One region of the Branchiibius hedensis genome, then DNA from elsewhere that is predicted to be linked to it. Evidence: riboswitches for the same ligand, from Rfam matches in the RefSeq annotation. Region 1 holds a riboswitch; each other region holds the start of a gene.
The links. Region 1 has a riboswitch for S-adenosylmethionine ahead of DR843_RS13830 (LLM class flavin-dependent oxidoreductase). Riboswitches for the same ligand answer to the same signal wherever they lie in the genome.
Positions count from the first base shown of each region.

Region 2: another riboswitch for S-adenosylmethionine. It lies ahead of DR843_RS11880 (MFS transporter); the one in region 1 lies ahead of DR843_RS13830 (LLM class flavin-dependent oxidoreductase).
Region 3: another riboswitch for S-adenosylmethionine. It lies ahead of metX (homoserine O-acetyltransferase MetX); the one in region 1 lies ahead of DR843_RS13830 (LLM class flavin-dependent oxidoreductase).
Region 4: another riboswitch for S-adenosylmethionine. It lies ahead of DR843_RS16160 (DUF1684 domain-containing protein); the one in region 1 lies ahead of DR843_RS13830 (LLM class flavin-dependent oxidoreductase).

Region 1 is NZ_UESZ01000001.1:2,853,848-2,859,000, reverse strand. Features, by position in the region: gene DR843_RS13835 (RrF2 family transcriptional regulator) at 99-560, shown strand; SAM riboswitch class IV at 631-741, shown strand; gene DR843_RS13830 (LLM class flavin-dependent oxidoreductase) at 787-1,965, shown strand; partial or broken gene DR843_RS13825 (NtaA/DmoA family FMN-dependent monooxygenase) at 1,980-3,149, shown strand; gene DR843_RS20865 (hypothetical protein) at 3,215-3,346, shown strand; gene DR843_RS13820 (LLM class flavin-dependent oxidoreductase) at 3,343-4,533, shown strand; gene DR843_RS13815 (NADPH-dependent FMN reductase) at 4,530-5,042, shown strand; gene DR843_RS13810 (flavin reductase family protein) at 5,039-5,153, shown strand, end outside.
Region 2 is NZ_UESZ01000001.1:2,458,471-2,463,623, reverse strand. Features, by position in the region: gene DR843_RS11895 (LLM class flavin-dependent oxidoreductase) at 1-271, opposite strand, end outside; gene DR843_RS11890 (hypothetical protein) at 268-606, opposite strand; gene DR843_RS11885 (GNAT family N-acetyltransferase) at 608-1,165, opposite strand; gene DR843_RS11880 (MFS transporter) at 1,150-2,421, opposite strand; SAM riboswitch class IV at 2,457-2,568, opposite strand; gene DR843_RS11875 (helix-turn-helix domain-containing protein) at 2,640-3,566, opposite strand; gene DR843_RS11870 (alpha/beta hydrolase) at 3,734-4,699, shown strand; gene DR843_RS11865 (SDR family NAD(P)-dependent oxidoreductase) at 4,701-5,153, shown strand, end outside.
Region 3 is NZ_UESZ01000001.1:830,427-835,579, reverse strand. Features, by position in the region: gene DR843_RS04115 (universal stress protein) at 1-78, opposite strand, end outside; gene metX (homoserine O-acetyltransferase MetX) at 129-1,304, opposite strand; SAM riboswitch class IV at 1,337-1,445, opposite strand; gene DR843_RS04105 (NAD-binding protein) at 1,518-3,260, opposite strand; gene DR843_RS04100 (DUF4192 family protein) at 3,320-4,303, opposite strand; gene DR843_RS04095 (EcsC family protein) at 4,412-5,125, opposite strand.
Region 4 is NZ_UESZ01000001.1:3,326,870-3,332,022, reverse strand. Features, by position in the region: gene dinB (DNA polymerase IV) at 1-848, opposite strand, end outside; gene DR843_RS16165 (hypothetical protein) at 958-2,406, shown strand; gene DR843_RS16160 (DUF1684 domain-containing protein) at 2,438-3,238, opposite strand; SAM riboswitch class IV at 3,257-3,371, opposite strand; gene DR843_RS16155 (hypothetical protein) at 3,469-3,804, shown strand; gene DR843_RS16150 (SDR family NAD(P)-dependent oxidoreductase) at 3,939-4,673, shown strand; gene DR843_RS16145 (AMP-binding protein) at 4,670-5,153, shown strand, end outside.

The DNA.
Region 1 (5,153 bases):
AGGCTAGGCCAAACACCGCGGCATGGCAAATGCCTACTGAACCGATGGGTGTTAGGAGAGCCGGTTAGGCTGACTCCAGAACCCTGCGTCGACGGAGGATGGCCGTGCAGATTTCGGCGAAAAGCGACTACGCCGTGCGTGCTGCCCTGGAGATGGCCGCCCGTGCCCCCGACCTGCTGACGATCGACGCGATCGTGCAGGACCAGGGCATGCCGCGTAAGTTCGTCGAGGCCATTCTCGGCGACCTGCGCCGGGCCGGAATTGTCCGCACCCAGCGTGGTTGCGCGGGTGGCTACACCCTGGCCAAGCCGGCATCGGAGATTGCCATCGGCGACATTCTGCGCGCCGTGGACGGGCCCCTCGCGGAGGTGCGGGGCCTGCGGCCGCATGAGACGACGTACGGCGGGGTGGCCTCCCATCTGCCCGATCTGTGGGTGGCCGTGCGGTCCAGTCTGCGGCAGGTGCTGGATGAGGTGACGGTGCAGCAGCTGCTCACCGGTGCGCTGCCGGCCAAGGTGCGTCGGCTCAACGACGTCGAGGACGCCTGGCTCCCTCGCTGACATGGCCCTCAAATCCCACTCTGAGAGTAGGGATTAGACATCACGGCTGGTTTGTTCTAGCCTCACAAATGGTTATGAGTGTCAGCGACAAGCCCTGGCTTGCTGACCGGCAACCCTCCTGCGCGGTGGGGTGCTCCAGGTGATGACCCGGCACTTCCGACCGGAGGTGCAAGCGCGAATGTGCATGGCGGCGCCGACCGCGATGCCCGGAAGAGATGGGATAACCATGTCTGACCTTCATCTGGCCGTAGCCCTCGATGGTGCCGGTTGGCACCCGGCCGCCTGGCGCGAGCCGGACGCCCGTCCGGGGGAACTGTTCACCGCCCGCTACTGGACCGACCTGGTGCAGCAGGCCGAGCGCGGGTTGCTCGACCTCGTCACCATCGAGGACGGCTTCAGCCAACAGGCCGACCACCACGAGGCCGCCAGCGAGCGGACCGACCGGGTGCGTGGCCGGTTGGACGCCAACCTCGTGGCCGCCCGTGTGGCACCGACCACCTCGCACATCGGCTTGCTGCCGACAGTGGTTGCTCCGCACACCGAGCCGTTCCACGTCTCGAAGGCCATTGCGACGCTGGATTACGTCAGCACCGGTCGGGCCGGTGTCCGGGTGCGCTCGAGCGTCAGCCCGCAGGAGTACGGCAACGTCGGGCGGCGGCCGGTGCCCGAGCTGCCCGGCGACGGGGTGCCAGCGGCACTGACCCGCATCCTGTTCGGCGAGGTCGAGGACTACATCGAAGTGCTGCGCCGGCTCTGGGACAGCTGGGAGGACGACGCGGAGATCCGCGATGTGGCAACCGGTCGCTTCGTCGACCGCGAGAAGCTGCACTACATCGACTTCGAGGGCTCCGAGTTCAGCGTCCGCGGCCCCTCGATCACGCCGCGGCCACCGCAGGGGCAGCCACTGGTCTCGCTGCTGGTGCATCAGCAGGCTGGTTACGAATTGCTCGCGCGCAGTGCGGATCTGGGGTTCGTGACCCCGGCCGACGCCGCGGACGCCCACAACATCTCCACCGCGGTCCGCGCCGCCACGGCACAGGCCGGCCGGACCGCGGGGGAGGTCAACCTCCTCGGCGACGTCGTCGTCTTCCTGGACGACACGTACGCCGCCGCTGCCGCGCGCAAGGAGCGGCTCGACGTACGTGATGGGGCTGAACTGCACAGCGACGCAACGATCTTCGTCGGCACTCCCGGCGAACTTGCCGACCTGATCCTGGACTGGCAGTCCGCGGGCCTGGACGGGGTGCGCCTGCGCCCGGGTGCCCTGCCGCACGACCTGAGCCAGATCACCGACGCCCTGGTGCCCGAGTTGCAGCGGCGCGGAGCGTTCCGGACGGCGTACGACGCCACCACCTTGCGGGGGCACTTCGGCCTTGTCCGGCCCGCCAACCGCTACGCCGCCTGAGAGGAAACACGGACATGACCAAGCAGATCCACCTGGCCGCCCACTTCCCGGGCGTCAACAACACGACGGTGTGGAGCGACCCGCAGGCGGGTAGCCACATCGAGTTCGACTCCTTCAAGCGGTTCGCGCAGATCGCCGAGCGCGGCAAGTTCGACTTCCTGTTCCTCGCTGAGGGGCTGCGCTTGCGGGAGCAGAACGGCAAGATCTACGACCTGGATGTCGTGGGCCGCCCGGACACGTTCACGATCCTGGCGGCGCTGGCCGCGGTGACCGAGCACCTTGGGTTGACCGGCACGATCAACTCCACCTTCAACGAGCCCTACGACGTGGCAAGGCAATTCGCGTCGCTGGATCACCTGTCCGGTGGGCGTGCGGCGTGGAACGTCGTGACGTCCTGGGATGCGTTCACCGGTGAGAACTTCCGCCGCGGCGGCTTCCTCCCGCAGGATCAGCGCTACGAGCGGGCCCGGACCTTCCTGCAGACGGCTGCGGAGTTGTGGGACTCGTGGGGTCCGTCGGATCTGCTCGCGGACGTCGACTCGGGGCAATTCGTCTCGCGGGTCGACGCTGGTGCTTACGGCCACCATGACGACCACTTCGACATCAGTGGCCGCTTCAACGTGCCGTCCCCGCCGCAGGGTCGCCCGGTGATCTTCCAAGCCGGCGACTCCCACGATGGTCGGGAGTTCGCGGCCTCCTCGGCGGATGCGATCTTCAGCCGGCACGGGACGCTGGAGGACGGCAAGGCGTTCTACGAGGACGTCAAGGGCCGCCTGGCCAAGTACGGTCGCCGGCGCGACGACCTGCTGATCCTGCCCGCAGCGACCTTCGTGCTTGGCGACACGGATGCCGATGCGCAGGAAAAGGCAACCGAGGTGCGCCGGCAGCAGGTCAGCGGGCAGACCGCTCTGCGGTTCCTGGAGCAGTTGTGGAACCGCGACCTGTCGCACTACGACCCGGATGGTCCACTGCCGCAGGAGGATCCGGACCTGGGCGAGCACACGATCGCGCGCGGTCGGGCCAGTGTGCGTCGGCACGACGACATCCTCGAGACGGCACGCTCCTGGCGGGCCAAGGCCGAGGCGGAGAAGCTGTCGATCCGCGAACTGATCATCGAGGTCACCGCGCGGCAGAACTTCGTCGGCTCGCCGGAGACCATCGCGACGACCATCAACGACTACGTGCAACAGGACGCCAGCGATGGCTTCATCCTGGTGCCGCACATCACCCCGACGGTCTTGCACCGTTCGTGGACCAGGTGGTGCCGTTGTTGCAGGAGCGGGGCGTGTTCCGCACTGACTACGAGGGCGCGACGTTGCGGGAGAACCTGGGTCTGCGGCCGCAGACCGAGCAGGGAATCGTGGAAGGCGTTGCGTCGTGAGCGCCGACCGAGGCGAGGAAACGAGCGCAGCGAGGCCCGGAGCCGAGGCCAGAGGCGCGACCAACAACACCGTGACGACTCCGTTGTCCGTGCTGGATCTGGTGCCGATCTCGACCGGTTCAAATGCGCCGGAGGCATTGCGCAACAGCATCGACCTCGCCCAGCGTGCGGAGTCCCTCGGCTACGCCCGGTACTGGTTCGCCGAGCATCACCTCAATCCAGGTGTTGCAGGGACGTCGCCGGCCGTCGTCCTCGCGTTGGTTGCCGGTGCCACCGAGAGCATCCGGTTGGGCTCTGCTGCAGTGCAATTGGGTCATCGCACGGCGCTGTCCACGGTCGAGGAGTTCGGCCTGCTGGACACGTTGCACCCCGGTCGTTTCGACCTCGGCCTCGGACGCTCCGGTGGCAAGCCGCCGGGCTCGGAGACGCGCACACCGCAGGCGCCAGAAGGTCGTGTCCTGGACAACGGCTTGGTCATCCCGCCGGCCTTCGACTACTCGCAGTTGCTCGGCTCGCCACGGATCGCCTTGTCACAGGCGCTGTTGAAGCAGCCCGGAGCGACGTCGCAGCCCTACACCGAGCAGGTCGCGGACATCCTGGCGTTGATCGCCGGCACCTACCGCGCGGAGAACGGCGAAGAGGCGCACGTGGTCCCTGGCGAGGGCGCCGACCTGCAGATCTGGATCCACGGCAGCAGTGCCGGGGAAAGTGCGCAGGTCGCCGGAGCCAACGGACTGCGATTCGGCACGAACTACCACGTGGCACCGTCCGGAGTGCTGGAGGCGGTCGCCGCCTACCGCGAGGCGTTCGTTCCGAGCGCAACGCTTGGGTCGCCGTACGTCATCGTGTCGGCGGATGTCGTTGTCGCCGAAGACGACCAGACAGCAAGGGATTTGGCTGCCGGCTATGGCCCATGGGTGCGGTCGATCCGGACCGCCCAGGGCGCGATCCAGTACCCGACCGCCGAGGAGGCGCGCGCGCTGCCGTGGAGCCCGCAGGATGCCGCGCTGGTTGCCGACCGGGTGGACACGCAGTTCGTCGGGACGCCGGAGAAGGTGGCCGATCAGTTGGCCGCACTGCGCGACGCAACGCAGGCGGACGAACTGCTGATCACCACCATCACGCACGACCATGCGGACCGGGTGCGGTCCTTTGAACTACTGGCGAAGGAGTGGCAGCAACGATGAGTGTTGTTGTGGTGGTGGGCAACCCGAAGCCCAAGTCCCGGACGTTGTCGGCGGCGTCGCTGGTCGCCGAGCAGATTGCGGGCCGGCCGGCGGACACGGTGATCGACCTGGTCGACTTCGGCGCAGAGTTGTTGGACTGGTCCTCGACCGCCGTGGCTGAGGCCGTCGACCAGGTGCAGCAGGCCTCGGTCGTGGTCTTCGCCAGCCCGACCTACAAGGGCAGTTACACCGGTCTGCTGAAGCTCTTCCTCGACCGGATCGGCGGCGGCGCACTGCGCGAGGTCACCGCGATCCCGGTGCTGCTGGGCGGCGATCTGCGGCACTCGCTGGCGCCGGAGGCGTTCCTCAAACCGGTGCTCGCCGAGTTGGGTGCGTCCAGTCCGACACGCGGACTGTTCATCGTCGACAAGACCTGGGAGGACTCCCCGGAGCTCGCGGCGTGGCTGCAATACGAAGAACCGGTGCTGGAGCGCATCCGGGCCCGTCTCGAGACGAAGGCAGCGGCATGACCGTGTACGACATCACCAGTGGCCGGCCGCGACCGGCCTTCGACACCGCACGCCTGCGGCAGGTCTTCGGTGCGTTCCCCAGTGGGGTGACCGCCGTGGCTGCGATCGTCG
Region 2 (5,153 bases), 400 kb from region 1:
CACGGACCGGGTCGAGCAGGCTCAACGTGGTGACGGCCGTGAAGAGCCGGATCGCCCTGGTGCGGGCCGCGATGTGGGAGAGCACCACCGTCGGCGAGGAGGAGATGAATGGCCGCTCGTGACGCTCGCCGACGCCGAAGCCGTCGAAGCCGAGTTGCTCTGCGAGCACGGCGTTTTCGACGACCTCATTGAACCGCTCGTGCGTCGTCGGCTGACGGCCGGTGATCGGGTCGGGCGCGTGGACGATGAGGGTGATGGCCAGGAATCTCATGCCGACAGCCGCCGTTCGTTGGTGGTGGTGACCGGCGGCAACTGCAGGTGCTCCCGCAGGGTCCGGCCGGTGTATTGGGTGCGGTAGACGCCGCGCTCCTGCAGCGGTTCGGTGGTCGTGACGTGCAACTGCGGGGCGAGTCCGACGCGGTCAGTGCGGGTGGAGACGAACGCAGCACTGGTGCCGGCCTCGAGGCCGCCAGGGTGGGGGAGCACGGGGGCGTCGCTGAAGCTGACGATGCTGACGCCGGCGGCCTCGGTGCGGTGGACCTGGTCGCTGATCGTGGCCGGGTCGAGGCGTGGTTGACCGAGGTCGAGGATGAGGGGGATAGGCATGTCAGTTCCTTTGGCTGGTGAGGGTCGCGAGGGTGTTGCGCGCGGTCAGGGGCAGGGTGAAGACGACGAGCATGCCGCCAGCGACGCTGGCCCGGGTTTCCCGCTCCGGCGCGCGCTCGAAGCCGAGTCGGGTGTAGAGCCGTTGTGCGGTCAGGTTGCGCGGACCGGTGTCGAGAACGACTGCGTCGGCGTCCTGCTCGCGGGCGACCGCGATGGCGTGCTGCATCAGGTCGTAGGCGATGCCGCGGCCTCTGTGCTCCGGGTCGACCGCCAGCAGGCGGATCTCGGCTTCACCATCGCGGGCGAACTGTGCGCTCGGTGTGCCGGCGTGCACGAGGGCGACCGTGCCGATGAGTCGATCGGTCAGTGTGTCGACGGCGACCAGGAGTCGTCCGTCGCGGGCCCGTGCCCCCGCGTCAGCCAAGGTACGCCGTCGCTGCGGATTCGCCTTGCGCGGTGTGCGGTCCTCGGGGCGCGGGGCCTCGAACGCCGCTACTGTGAGTGCGCCGATGGCGTCGAACTCCTGCGGTTGTGCGTCGCGTATCACGATGTCAGACAACGACTTTCCTTTCCTTCGACGTCACTCAGCCGGCCGGCGGGATCGGTGACGAGGTCCCAGGGAGTCGTGGCTCGGCGTACGGCGAGAGTGACGATCAGGGCGATGCCGACGCAGACGAACGCGCCGAGAGCGACACCCCAGCGGACGCCGAAACGGTCGGAGACCCAGCCCACGATGGGGCTGCCGATCGGCGTACCGCCCATGGAAATGACGGTGTAGACCGCCATGACCCGGCCGCGGACGGCGTTGTCGACACCGGTTTGGACGTACGCCGAGACGGCCGCGGCGAGCAGCATCAGGATGAAGCCGCTGACCAGCAGGACGATCAAGAAGGTGGCGTACGTGGGGGCGGCGGCCAGGACGGTGAGGCTGACGCCGAACCAGAACGCGCCCGAGGTGACCATGGTGATGCGTGGCTGACTGCGGCGGGCGGCGAAGAGGGTTCCGACGATGGTGCCGATCGCCAGAGCTGCCGACATGACGCCCAGTCCGGTTGAGCCCGTGTCGAATTCGCGCTCGGCGAAGAGAGTCAGGGTGGTGGGGAAGTTCATCCCGAAGGTTGCGGTGAGGCCGTAGACGAGGAAGACGGCGACGAGGTCTTTGCGGGCGGCGACGTAGCGCAGGCCGTCGATGCCGGCGCCGCGCCATGGCAGGATGACGCGTTCGCTGGCGATGGGGTGGATGGTGGCCAGGGCCGTGATCATGACGATGAAGCTGACCGAGTTGATCGCGAAGACCCAGCCTGCGCCGAGCCAGGTGAGCAGCAATCCGGCGAGGGCGGCGCCGACGAGGCGGGCGACGTTGAGCGACAGGATGTTCAGGCCGGCGGCGTTCGGGATCAGGCGTGGCCCGACCAGGTCGGTGACGAAGGACAGGCGGGCCGGGTTCTCGACCATGAAGACCAGGCCGAGGCTGAAGGACAGGACGAACAGCAGGCTGAGCGTTGCGTGGCCGCTGAGGACCGCGGCGGCCAGGATGACCGACTGCACGGCGTAGAGCGATTGGGCGATGAGCAGCAGCCGGCGGCGGTCGAGGCGGTCGGAGATGACCCCGCCCCAGAGGCCGAAGAGCAGCACCGGCGCGAACTGCAGTCCGACCGCCCAGCCGACCGCGGTGCCGCTGCCGGAGATTTCCAGGACGTACCAGTCCATGGCGACCGCTTGCATGGCGGTGCCGGTGTTGGACAGCAGCCCGCTGAACCAGAACCGGCGGTAATCGGGCACGGCTAGCGCTGCGAACGAGCCGGTGCCAGACACTGCGATCCTCCGTCGTCAACGGCCTCGCAACGGAGACCACGCGCTTGCCACGGGGATGCCGCGGCCGGGCTTTCACCTGGAGCACCCCGCCGCGGGTGGGAGGGTTGCCGGTCAGCTAGCCAGGGCTTGTCGCTGACACTCGATGCCGCGTGGCACGTTACCTGCGCTGAGCCGTGAGGGCAAATGCCTACTCACTATGTAGGCAATGCGGGTTGGTGTCAGAGGTGGGGTAGCAGTTCGCTGGGACTGAGCCCGTACTGCCGCTTGAACGAACGGGAGAAGTGACTGGCGTCGGAGAAATGCCAGCGTCGAGCAACCTGGCTGACGGTGCTGCCAGAGGTGAGATCGTCACGGGCGCGGGCCAATCGGCGTACTCGAAGGTACCCAGACACGGTCTCCCCGGAGTCCTCGAACGCACGGTGCAACGAGCGCACGGACACGCCGATCTGGTCGGCGATCACGGCGGGCGTGAGGGTGCCCCGGTGCAGGTTGCGCTCGATGAAGGCCTCGGCGGCGGATCGGGTGGCGTACGTCGATTGCGGCCAGGTCTGTCGCGGCGCCTGGAGCGCGGCGGCCAGGAGTTCGATCGTGGCGTTACGAGCCGCGGGCAGCGCCCCGAGCGGCAGGTCGTCGATGGTGCGGGACAGGCCGTCGAGGTAGTTGCGCAGCAGGGACACGGCCGGTGCGGAGGCGTCGAGGACGGACCCGGTGAGCAGTTCGCCCCGCGCGCCGACCTCGGCCAGGGCGGCCTTGGGCACCAGCAAGCTGCGCTTGATCAGCGGCTCCTGAACGAGGAACTCGGCGTGCTGCGCGGAGTCCCACATCACGACACTGCCGGGACCCAACTGGGCGGTCCGGCCGGCCTGGGTGACCTGTTCGCGGCCCCGCAACGTCATCAGCATGACCAGGTACTCGCCGTCGGTCTGGCTGATCTGCGGGCCGCGGCGGACACCGGCGCACGGGTCGCACGAGCAATCGACCAGGACCAGATCGGCGAGATGTCGTTGGCGCACGGAGGCGGAGTACGGCGTGTGGTCGGCCGGCGTGAGCTCGGTGATGTCCCAGGTCAGGTGGGTCTTGGACAGCAATCGACCCCAGGCTTCGCGCGCTGCAGCCAGGTCATCACTGCGCAGGGTCTGCACCATCGAAACCTCCTCGTCTCCCCTTGAATGTAACCCCGATCACACCGTCATCGCAGGGGGTGGCGCGCAGTGACATGAAGTCGGCACTCAGGTGCATGGCTGTGACCTGAGTCACTTTTTAGTGTCAGTCGTAGCCCGCCGTCCCGAGCGGGAGACCACAGGAGATCACGATGACCCAAACACTGGACGAGAAGGCGCAGGTCGGCGTACCTGACAATCGCACGGACGTCGAATTCGACTCTGACGGAGTGACTTTGCGCGGTTGGTACTACCGCGCGTCGGGCGGCGGCACGGCGCCCACGATCGTGATGAGCCACGGGTACGCGGCGGTCAAGGAGATGTACCTGGACAAGTACGCCGAGGCGTTCTCAGCGGGCGGGTTCAACGTGTTGGTCTACGACAACCGCAACCTGGGCGCCTCCGACGGCGAGCCGCGCGGCGAGATCACGCCATGGCAGCAGATCGACGACTACCGCAACGCCATCACGTACGCCGAGACCCTGGAAGGCACCGACCCGGACCGGATCGGGATCTGGGGCTCGTCGTACTCCGGTGGGCACGTGCTGGTGGTCGCGGCGCAGGACCGGCGGGTCAAGTGCGTTTCCGCGCAGGTGCCGGTCGTGGACGGTGACGCGAACTTCCGGCAACTGGTGCGGGCCGACTTCGTCGGCGGCGCCCGGGACGGGTTCAACGCGGATCGACGCGCGCGCTTCAACGGTGAAGCACCGGCCATGATCGACGTGGTCAACAAGGACCCGATGGCGCCGTCGGCGTTGCCGACGCCGGACTCCTACGAGTGGTTCATCGGGACGCACGAACTGCGGGCGCCGTCGTACGTGAACTCGTGCACGCTGCGCAGTGTCGAGCGGTTCTCGGAGTACCAGCCGGGTGCCTATCTGCGGCTGATCGCGCCGACGCCGCTGCTGATGTGCGTGGCGGCCGACGACGTGCTGACGCCGACGAAGATCGCGATCGATGGCTTCCAGGAGGCGCGCGAGCCCAAGAAGTTGGTGGTGCTGCCGGGCGGTCACTTCGACGCCTACGTCAAGGGATTCGAGATCTCGTCTGCGGTGCAGCTGGATTGGTTCCGCGAGCACCTGATGTCCGGCGCCACGGTGTCCGGGAAGGGTGCCTGAGATGGGACAGGAAGGGCGCCTGGCCGGCAAGGTCGCCGTCATCACCGGTGGTGCGTCGGGCTTCGGCCGCGAGTCGGCACTGCTGTTCGCCCAGCACGGTGCGTCGGTCGTCGTGGCGGACGTGGTGGAAAAGCCGTTGGCCAAGGGTTTCGAGGCCGATCTGGACACCCCGACCGCGGATGCGATCACGGCCAAGGGTGGCCGTGCGGTCTACGTGAAGTGTGACGTGACCAAGAAGGCCGACACCGACGCGGCGGTTGCGGCGGCCGTTTCCGAGTTCGGCCGCCTGGACGTGATGTTCAACAACGCCGGCATCTACCGCGGGGGCAAGTTGATGGACGAGTTCACCGAGGAGGACCTCGACGCGTGCTTCAACGTCAACGCCAAGGGCACCTTCTTCGGGATCCAGTCCGCGGTCGCGCAGTTCCGCAAACAGGAACCGGGGCCGCACAAC
Region 3 (5,153 bases), 2.0 Mb from region 1:
TCGGCCGCATTCGTCCGCCGCGGCGTACAACGCGGCGGTGCTTTCGGCAGAGTCTGCGTAGGTGACGACGACCGTCATCCGGACCTTCCTTCCCCCCGGAAGGCACCCCGGGACCCGCTGCCCCGACGTTACCCGACGGCGCCACCCAGGGGACGGGTGTCGGCCACGACGTCGGCGGTGATCGTCGCGATCTGGTCGTGCTCGATCAGGAACCCGTCGTGGCCATGATCGGAGGCGATCGTGAGCAGCGGCTCCCGCCCGTACGCAGCAACCATCGCCTCGGACAGAGCCGGCGGGAACAGCCGATCACTGTCGACGGCCACCACGCGCAACAACCCGTCGTACCCGCCGAGTACGTCGGCCAGGTCGCCACGGTCGCGGGTCACATCGTGGGTGGCCATCGCCCGGGTGAGGTTGAGGTAGGACCCGGCGTCGAACCGCCGAACCAGCTTGGCCGCCTGGTGATCCAGATAGCTCTGCACCGCGAACTGTCCACCGTCAAGCGGGCGGTGCGACGTCTGCGGGGTCAGCCCGAAACGGTCGTCGAGTTCGGCGGCCGACCGGTAGGTGTTGTGGGCGATCCGCCGGGCCAGGCCCAGACCGGTATCGGGAGTGTGACCGGTTGCGTAGTAGTCGCCGCCGTGCCAGGCCGGATCGCTTTCGATCGCGACGGACTGCATGTGTCCCCACGCGATCTGATCGGCGGTAGCCCACGGTGTGCTGGCGATGACCAGTGCCGCGCCGGTGCGCTCGGGGAAGCTGCCGACCCATTCGATCGCGCGCATCCCGCCCATCGATCCGCCGAGGACCAGTTGCCACCGGTCGATGCCCAGGTAGTCGGCGACGATCGCCTCGGCGCTGACCTGGTCACGGATGGTGGTGCGGGGGAACCGCGAGCCCCACGCCCGACCGTCCGGGGCGAGGGTGTGCGGGCCGGTGGTCCCCCGGCAGCCGCCGACCGCGTTGACCGCGACGACGAAGCTGGTGTCGGTGTCCAGCGGTGCGCCGGGGCCGATGATGCCCGGCCACCAGCCGGGAGTGGGCTGGTCGGGTCCGGTCGGTCCGACGACGTGCGCGTCCCCGGTGAGGGCGTGCTCGATGAGGATGGCGTTGTCGGCAGCCGGGGACAGCGTGCCCCAGGTCTGGAAGGTGATGACCAGATCGGGGATACGTTCGCCGGTCTCGGTGACGAATGCGGGTACGCCGATCGCGTGCGCCCGGGGGTTGGCACCGGGCGGGGTGGGCACCCGCCGGGCCTGCGGACGCGCTGGTGCCTGAGCGATACGGGATTCAACGACGGTCATCCTGGCCTCTCCGGACGGGAGGGGCCACCTGGGCCCCGCGGTTGCCGGACACCTGATCCGGCCTTGTCTTCACCCGGGGCACCCCACCGCGAGGAGGGTTGCCGTCCAACGAGCCGGGGCTTGTCGCTGGAACTCTTGACCCGCCCAAGATAACGCACCGGCGGCCGCTTCGTCTCCTCGCGCACCGCAGGCGCCGCCCTCCTGACCAGCCCCTCAGGCGCCGCCGACGGTCCGGCCACGTCGCAGCACGGCCAGTAACTCGGCGTACGGGCCGACGAGATAGGCCAGGTCCCCGGCGGCGAAGCTGGCCTCGCGACGCGGCGAGTGCTCGAGGGATCCGTTGGTCCGGCGGATGGCGATCACGCGGGTGCGGGCCGACAGTTCGTCCATCGTCACGGCGTCCAGCCCGTCACCCACCTCGAAGCGACCCACCATGAAGGATTCGCCCTGGACCGAGAAGGTGCCCAGCACGTGCAGGCCGAGGGCGGCGCCGACGAACCACGGCACCGCCAGCTCGACCGTCGGACGAACGTTCTGAAAGCCGAACCGGTTGACCACGGCGCCCGCCAGGTCACGATCGAAGATCCGCAGGACCACCGGAACTCCGTCATCGGTCGGTGTCCCCCAGCGGGGCCCGAGGAGGGTGCGAACCGCGATGGCCACTTCGATGTTGGTCAGGTCGCTGCTGGTGACCACGGCAACAGCACGGGCGCGGCCCAGCCCGGCGGAGGACATCGTGTCCGGCAACGCAGCGTCCCCGTAGATCACGGGCACGTCGAGACCGGCGGCCGTCTCGCTGAACCGGGTGTGCTCGGCACGCTCGACAAGGACCACCTGCTCCCCGCGCTGGCGAAGGGCACTCGTCACCGACATTCCGAACGCACCAAGCCCCACGACGATCGTGTGCCCGCTCATCCGGCGGGCTCGCGTGCGGGCGGCGCCGTGCGACAAGCGGCGCGAGATGAGGACATCGGCAAGGAACGCCATGACGATGGCCGTGGTGGTCACGCCAGCGAACATCAGCAGAATCGACCACAGCCGCAACCACGGCGGCTGGGTGGCGAAGTTGAAGTCGCCGTAGCCGACGGTCGCGATCGTCTCGCTGCTGAAATAGAGAGCGTCCAGCGCGCTCATCCCGGGTTTGCGGTAGCCCAGCCACAACACGATCGTGGAGATGCACAGCAAAGTGGCGAGTACGGCCGCCATCCGGAACAGGTTCGGGTTCGCGTCCCGGGCGAACGTCTCCGCCGAGTGCAACAGCCGGTGCGGCAGCGGCCGCCGGGCGACGTCGCGTGCGGGTCGGGCCGGCTGCGGCAGGGCCAGCCGCTGCCGGGCGAAATCCTCGGCCGTTCCGATCATCACCGCGCGTTCGCCGGAGCGCACGATGTGGTCCCGCCCGGGGCAGGCGGACACCTCGCCGCCGGCGCCGATGACCGCCACGGGTGCCAGGTCACCGAATCTGGCTCGCAGGCTGGCGTCCGCGCTGACCGGGAACGTCGCGACGACGAAGGTCGTACCCGCGACGTCGATGTCGTGGACGGTCTGGCCCAAACAGGCCTCCACCACCGACGGCGTCGCCAATGTCGCCACGTCAAGGACGACGTGACGACCCGAACCATCCGCCATCGCCGTACCCACGGTGGCGTTCGACAACTGCGTCACGATGCGAGCGGAGGGCGCGAGTTGCTCTGCGAGGAGGGCGATCTCGAGATTCCAGCGTTCATCATCGGAGACACACACCACGGCCTGCGCCCTGGCTGTCTCGCACTCGGCGAGCGCACTGGTCACCCCGAACTGCGCGGTGACCACCCGCACACCCCACCGACTCTGCGCTGCAGCTACGCCTGCGTCGAGGGCGGGGACGAGCAGCACCACCTGCTCCCCCGAGTCCAGCAACTGTTCGAGCAGACGCAGTGCGAATCCGGAGAAGCCGCAGACCACGACGTGCCCAGGCATGCCCCGAAGGTAGCGAGTGGCACCCGGTCCGGTGGGTACTTAACCCGATGGTTACACGCTCATGCGGTCATCGCCTCCGGTGGCCGCGCGGGGACCGCTTGGGTCACCGCCTCAGCGATCAGTTGCGCCATCGTGTAGGCAGGCTCCAGATTCAACGCCCGTTCACAGGCCAAGGTGGCCTCGGCTCCGCCGCCGTGCCCCCACGAGTTCGCGGCGATCAGCGTGAGTACTGGCGCCTGATGCTGGGCTGGTATCACCGGCAGGGTGTTGATCATCGTCCACTGCATCTGCCGATGCCCCGGAAGCGGTCCGTGCCGTAGTTGGCGGTCGATCTGCGCGAAGTGTGGTCGGCAGTCGAAATGCTCGTTCGACGCCTCGTGTCGGGGAAACGCCTCTGGCGCAAGCAGACCCATCACGACGTCTCGCCAACTCTTGTCGCGCATCGCTCGCACGGCGATCACCAACTGGTCGTGTGCGCCGTCGCCGCGCAACCACGCCACCACAGCCGCGGCTACAGTCCCGAGCGCCCGCGGGATCTGCTGCTCCCACTGCGGGGTCGGCGGCCCGCTGCGCTGCAGTAGCTCCCGCAGGGTGTCGCGGCCGGGCAGGGGTGCGGCGCCCTCGAGGATGTCCTGGGTGATCGCCGGCACGTCTTCGGGGCGCGGCAACGGCGTCCAGTCCCGCGGACAGCGGCCGCATGAGCACTTCACCGCACGCCATCGACCAGCGTCGCTGACCGTCTGATGGGAGATCGGGATACCGCACCGGCGGACCACGGTGAGCACCTGGGAGAGCGCGGGCGGCTGCGGTGAGGGCCCGTGGATCGCCAGGATCACCGAGTCCGGTGCAACGCTGCGCAGACCACGTTCCAGGGCCGGCATCGACGATCTCAAGGTCTCGTCGTCCGCACCGTCGACGTGCGCCTGGAACGACACGGCCCCGGCCCGCCAGGCCGCGAGGATGACCGCATCCCGCGGTTGGAAGCCGAGTTGGTAGGGCAGGTGAGCCAGGTACTGGTCGATCCCCCGAAGATGTCGTCGCATGACGGCAACTGTGCTCGCTGCGCCGGCGCGGTGGGCGAACCGGTTGTTCCGGTGTGGATAACCAGCACTACTCCGGCGGTTATCAACAGGGTCCGTGATGGCAGCCGGTCAGGAACGCCTGCGACCCAATAGTTTTCGTTTGTGGGACGCTTCGATGGCGGGGCGGTCCAGCGGCGGGAACTCCGAGACCGCGTTCTTGGCGATCTGGTTCAACAGGTAGACATCCATCGCACCGCCGAAGGCGCCGCCGGCCAACGGCACCGCCCGACCCAACTGGGTGAATGCGCGGCCGCCGAGTTGACCAAGCAACCGGAAGCCGATCGCCTTGTTGATCACCATGACCGCCGGACCGGGCAATCGTTCGGTGGCCACGCTGCTCAGCGGCGTACGGCGCACCCCGGCTTTGGCCAGGATGTCGTCCGCGTCGACACCGACCAACGTCAGCAGGACGGCAGTCTGCACCTCGTCGCGTTGGTTGTCGTAGCCGTTCAGCGCGGCGATGGATGCGCTCATGTGCGCCGCGACCAGGTAGAAGCCGGCGATGTTCGCCGGGACGGCGACAGCGAGCGTGAAGAACCCGCCCACTCCGGTTGCGAAGCCCTCGGCGGCCGCCAGTTTGCGGTGGGCGGTGACGATGGACTTGATCGCGGCGTCCTTGTTGCCGTTCGCCTTGGCCAGGGCACGGGCGGCCGTTTCGTGAGCGGAGGGCAACGGACCGACCCCCGCGACGCCGAGGTGCAGCAGTTTGTTCGCCGCGGCGACGGCCTGTGCACCGCCGACGCCATCGTCGATCGAGCGGGTCTTCGCGGACTTCTTGGCCATGTCGCCATCCTGCCAGTGCTGGGGGCCC
Region 4 (5,153 bases), 470 kb from region 1:
GCGTCGCGCAGGCGGTGGGTGACCCGGTCCACCAGGCGGGTCAGGATGTCGTCGATCTCGCTCTCGCTGCGCGGCCGGGCGCCGAACGCGCTCTGGGATCCGATCGAGCGACGGCGGTGACCGGTGTGCACCGGGCGCGGATCGCGCAGGTTGGCGACGGCGTGCAAATGCCGACCGGCGGCCGGTCCGAGGGCGTGGGTGAGCGTGCGCTCGTCGAGTGCCGCCAACTGACCCACCGTACGAATGCCGCGTGAGCGCAGCTTCTCAGCCGTGACTTTGCCGACGCCCCAAAGCCTTTCGATGGGAAGCGGGTGCAGGAAACCCGCCTCGTCGGCGGGCACCACGAGCAACCCGTCCGGTTTGCAGTGCGCGCTGGCGATCTTGGCCAGGAACTTCGTGCGGGCGACACCGACCGAGATCGGCAGGCCCACGACGGCCCGCACCTCGGAGCGGATCACGGCGGCGACTTCCTGCGGGCTGGTGTAGCTGCGACGCAGCCCGCTGACGTCGAGGAACGCTTCGTCGATCGACAGCGGCTCGACGACCGCAGTGATGTCCCGCAGGACGGCGAAGACGTCCTTGCTGGCCTGGGAGTAGGCGGACAACCGGGGCGGTACGACGATCGCGTCCGGGCACAGCGAGCGCCAGATCCGCTCGGGCATGGCCGCACGAACACCGCAGGCTTTGGCCTCATAACTGGCGGCCATCGCAATGCCGCCCCCGACGATGACCGGTCGACCCCGCAGGTCCGGATCGTCACGCTGCTCGACGGAGGCGAAGAACGCATCGAGGTCGGCGTGCAGGATCGAGCCCTGGGACTGCCACGACGCTGCACTGGACACGAACATATGTTCGCACCCCGTGCTGACAGAGTGCGGAATGGCGGGCTTGTTGCGCAGCTACGGTGGGTATGCAATTTTGCTGCGGGCACCTGTAACAAGTCCTTATGGTTCCGTCATGTCCTATGTACCCGCGCCTTATGCGCCGGTGCCCTGGTTGATGCGGGTGTGGCGACACTGTGCACCCGATGTCGATCTGCGGACCCAACGCAACATCGCGCCGCTGATGCGCGTCTACCCCGGGGTTCCCAAGGATCTGTCGCACACGACGCTGTCGCGCTACGAGAACGGCACGGTGCCGGTCACGCTGGAACTGGTGACCGCGTTCGAGCAGGTGCTCGGTCTGGCGCCGGGGATCATCGGCGCGCACCTGGAAGACACCGACGTGGTGCAGATCGACCGATGGCAGCGACGGGCGTTCCTGGACGGTGTGGACCGCGGCCTGGACGGACCGGACTGGCAGCGGCTCAGCCACCTGCTGACCGCACCCACCGGTGGGTTGGTGCTACGCAGCGACGACACCCAGGCGCTCATTGCCCGGCTGATGACCGAGATGACCGTCTCTCTCGGCCCGGCGTATCAGTTCCGGATGCAGGCGCTGATCCGGTTGGCCAAGGACGAATTCACCCGTGATCTGGTGGGTGACGCCATCGAGGCTCACCTGTCGGCCTGCGGCTACTCGGTGATCGGCGATGCCCTGGAGTTGTTGCCCAAGGCGCATCATCCGCGTACGGCCGGGGTCCTCATGGACAGCTACGAAAAGCTCGAGGGGGTCGCGCTGATGCTCTCCGCCGGCGCGATCGAGATGGCCATCATCGAGGACCAGATCAGCCCGGTCTTCTGGGCGCGGCTGTCCGAGCAGTTGCTCGCCGACCTGAGTCAGCCGGACTCAGCTCGGTACCGACCGGCGACGTTGATCTTCGATCTGCTGCCGCGTCCGGTGCAGGCTCACCTGATCGGGCGGCTGGGGGACAGCGCACGGCAGGCCCTGACCGAACTGCGCAAGGCGCACTCGGCCGTGGTGCGCAGCCCCGAAGAAGTCCGGGTGCTGCGCGCCCGGTGTGACCGCATCGCCGAGATGTTGCTCGAACAGACCCGGCCGCACCGACCGGCCACGTTGACCGAGGGACTCATCTACTGGCTGCGCGAAGCCCTGGCGGATGAGCATCTGCCGCTGGAAGGCGCGATCGTCCTGGCCTCCAGCCCGTTCGCCGACGCGCTGTCGCACCACTTGGAGCGTCACGACCGCGATCTGCCTGGCGCCGAGGTGACACTGAACTCCTGTCAGCGGTACGACGCGAGTTCCCTCGCGGACGCCTACCGGACCGCTGAGCCGAGCGACCGCGCCCGACTTCTGGTGCCGCTGGCGCACAACCGGGCGTTCCCGCACGACCTCGACCTGCGTACTGAGACTCAGGCGCCGGACGTCGAGCACCGCCGATTGCTCTACGCCGCCGGGATGTCCGCCCATCCCGGCTTGGCGACGTTGGCCCAGGAGCCCGGCCTGACACCCTTCGAGCGGCAGGCCGCCGGCTGGTGGTCGCGGGTGGAGATCCCGCCCGCCTGACGGGGCACGCCCAGCGCGGGTGAGCGCATCGTCACAGCGGCGTCTTCTCACCGGCCTCGACCGCGATCGGCAGCGTGTTCTGCGCCGGCGGCAGCGGGCAGGTGGCGTACGGCGTGTACGCGCACGGCAGGTTGGTCGCGCGGTTGAAGTCGAGCGTGACCCGACCCGCCGCATCAGGTGCGGGCACCGACAGAGCCCGGTTCGCGGCGTACGTGCTGATCCCGCTCGTGGCGTCACGCAACAGCACCAGCAGATTGCCCCCGTGCCCCGGGAAGGCGACCAGGGTCAGGTCCTGGCCGTCCTTGGTGAAGTGGATCTCCCCGGGTGCGTCGTAGACGTGCTGCAAGCCGTCGACCGCGGCACCGACCGTGGTGGGGATGGGTTCGTCGTACGCCGAGTAGCGGCCCTCGATCACCCACGCCGGATCGGGGGCGAACGTGGGCGTGCCCTCGTAGCCAGCCAGGATCTCGTGGTCGGGGTGCCGTGGGCGGATGATGTCCTCACCTCCACGCTTGGCGACTTCGATGACGCCATCCTCGAATCCCACTGTGACACCGGCGCGTTCGGGGATCACGCCGAAGTCGACAGTGCCATCGAGGCGCTCACCGTCCCTAGTCAGCGTTTCGCCGTCATCGAGGCGGACGTGGACGCCGCTCTGGTCGGTCCACCACTGGCCCGGAGCGCGGTCGAAGCGCTGCGGCTCCTGCGACAAGAAGTGCAGACCGGTGACGGCCAGGAAGCCGTGCCGGTCGGCGCGGGTCTGCTCATGCTGCTGGTGCCACTGCTGCCAGTCGGCGGCGAAGTCGGTGCTGTCGATCACGGCATTACTCATTGCTGCTCCCTGAGGTCACTCTCACGCTTGCCCGCCGGGGTTCCGGTCGGGCCGGGCTTTCACCTGGAGCACCCCACCGTGGAAGGAGGGTTGCCGGTCAGCCAGCCAGGGCTTGTCACTGACACTCAATGCCTACTGCGACGGTAGGTTATCGGGTTAGCCCGTGTCCACTTCTGTCCGGTCGCGGTTTTGCGGGTCTGTCCGTGACCTGTGTGCAATACGGTTTGTCCATGAAGAAGTTCAAGCTGACGCTCGTGGTGCTCGGCCTCATCGCGCTGGTGGTCGGCGGCATCCTGCTGTTCATGGTGCTCAGTGTGGACTTGAAGGTCATCTGGGAGATCGCCACCCGATACCAGGGAGGCGGCACGACCAAGGGGTTGACCGATCCGCGACCCAAGATGGGCATCATCTGCGGCCTCGCACTGGGTGCGGGCCTGTTGATCGGGTTGGGCTTGGGTTTGCCGCTGCACCGGTCGTTGTCGCAGAAGAAGCTGGACGCGTTGGTCGACCAGCGGGTCCAGCAGCGACTGGCCGGGACGGCTACGCCGGACGCTTCCGCCGAGTAGGTCGGCGACGGCGCAGTCCGCGTGCACCGATGCCGTCAGCACCCCTTGTCACGACCATCTCGTTGGCGATTGAATCCATACCAAGCAAACGATAGCTTTGTTGGCGTGAACTGCCAGAATCGATCGCTCGGAGGATGAACGGCGAGGCGACAATCGCACCCTCCCTCGCCGGAAAGACCGCCCTGGTCACCGGTGCCGCACACGGACAGGGAGCCGCCGAAGCAGCACTCTTCGCCAGCCTCGGGGCCACGGTGATCGCCACCGACCTGCTGCACGCCGAGGTCGCCGATGTCGCCCGGCGGCTCGGGCCCTCAGTGACCGGGTTGGCTCACGACACGGCGTCCCGCTCTTCCTGGGACGATGTCGTGGCTGCCACGGTGGAGGTGCACGGCCACCTCGACGTCCTGGTCAACAACGCCGGCGTCTACCGGACGGGCGAATTCCTGCCGTGGCTGGAGGCAGACCTTCGGCACGTGTTGGACGTCAATCTGATCGGGCCACTGCTGGGTGTCCAGGCGGTCGTACCCGTGATGCCCCCGGGCGGCTCCATCATCAACATCGCCTCCATCTCGGCCCTTCGCGGGCACCCTGGTGCCGTCCCCTATGCGGCGTCCAAGTGGGGTCTGCGTGGCGCCACCCGCTCGCTCGCCGGGGAACTGGCTCCACGGCAGATCCGGGTCAACTGCGTCTGTCCCGGATCGGTGGATACCCCGATGACGCAGAACAGCACCGCCGACCTCAGCCTGCTTCCGGTGCCCCGCAAGGGGACGCCGGAGGAGGTCGCATTCATCGTCGCCTACCTGGCGTCCGATGCCAGCGGCTACATGACCGGCACGGAAATCGTTATCGATGGAGGAGCTACCGCATGATCACCGACCGACTCCGCGCCCCGGCGTACATGCCCGATCTGCTCGTGCGGGCGCTCGCGCGCGGCCGCAGCCTCCCGGCTGTCCAACTGCCCGGGGCGACGCTGTCCTACGCCCAGCTACGGGATCGGATCAGCCAGTTCGCCCAGGCGTATACGGCCGCCGGTGTGATGCCTGGCACCCCCGTCGCCGTCCTCTCGGCCAACCGCCCCGAGGTGTTCTTCGTGCTGGGGGCGGGGTACCTCACCGCAACGCGAGCCACCGCGCTGCACCCGAAGGGCTCGCTCGATGACCACGCTTTCGTCCTGGAAGATGCCGGCATCGACACCCTGGTCTTCGATCCTGCCGGGTACGCCGATCACGTCGTGGCGCTCGCCGAGCGCCTGCCGGGTCTGACCCGTCTGTTCTCCCTCGGCCCGGCCCCCATCGGCACCGATCTGGTGACCCTGGCCGACACGTTCACCCCGCGACGGTTGGTGGCCC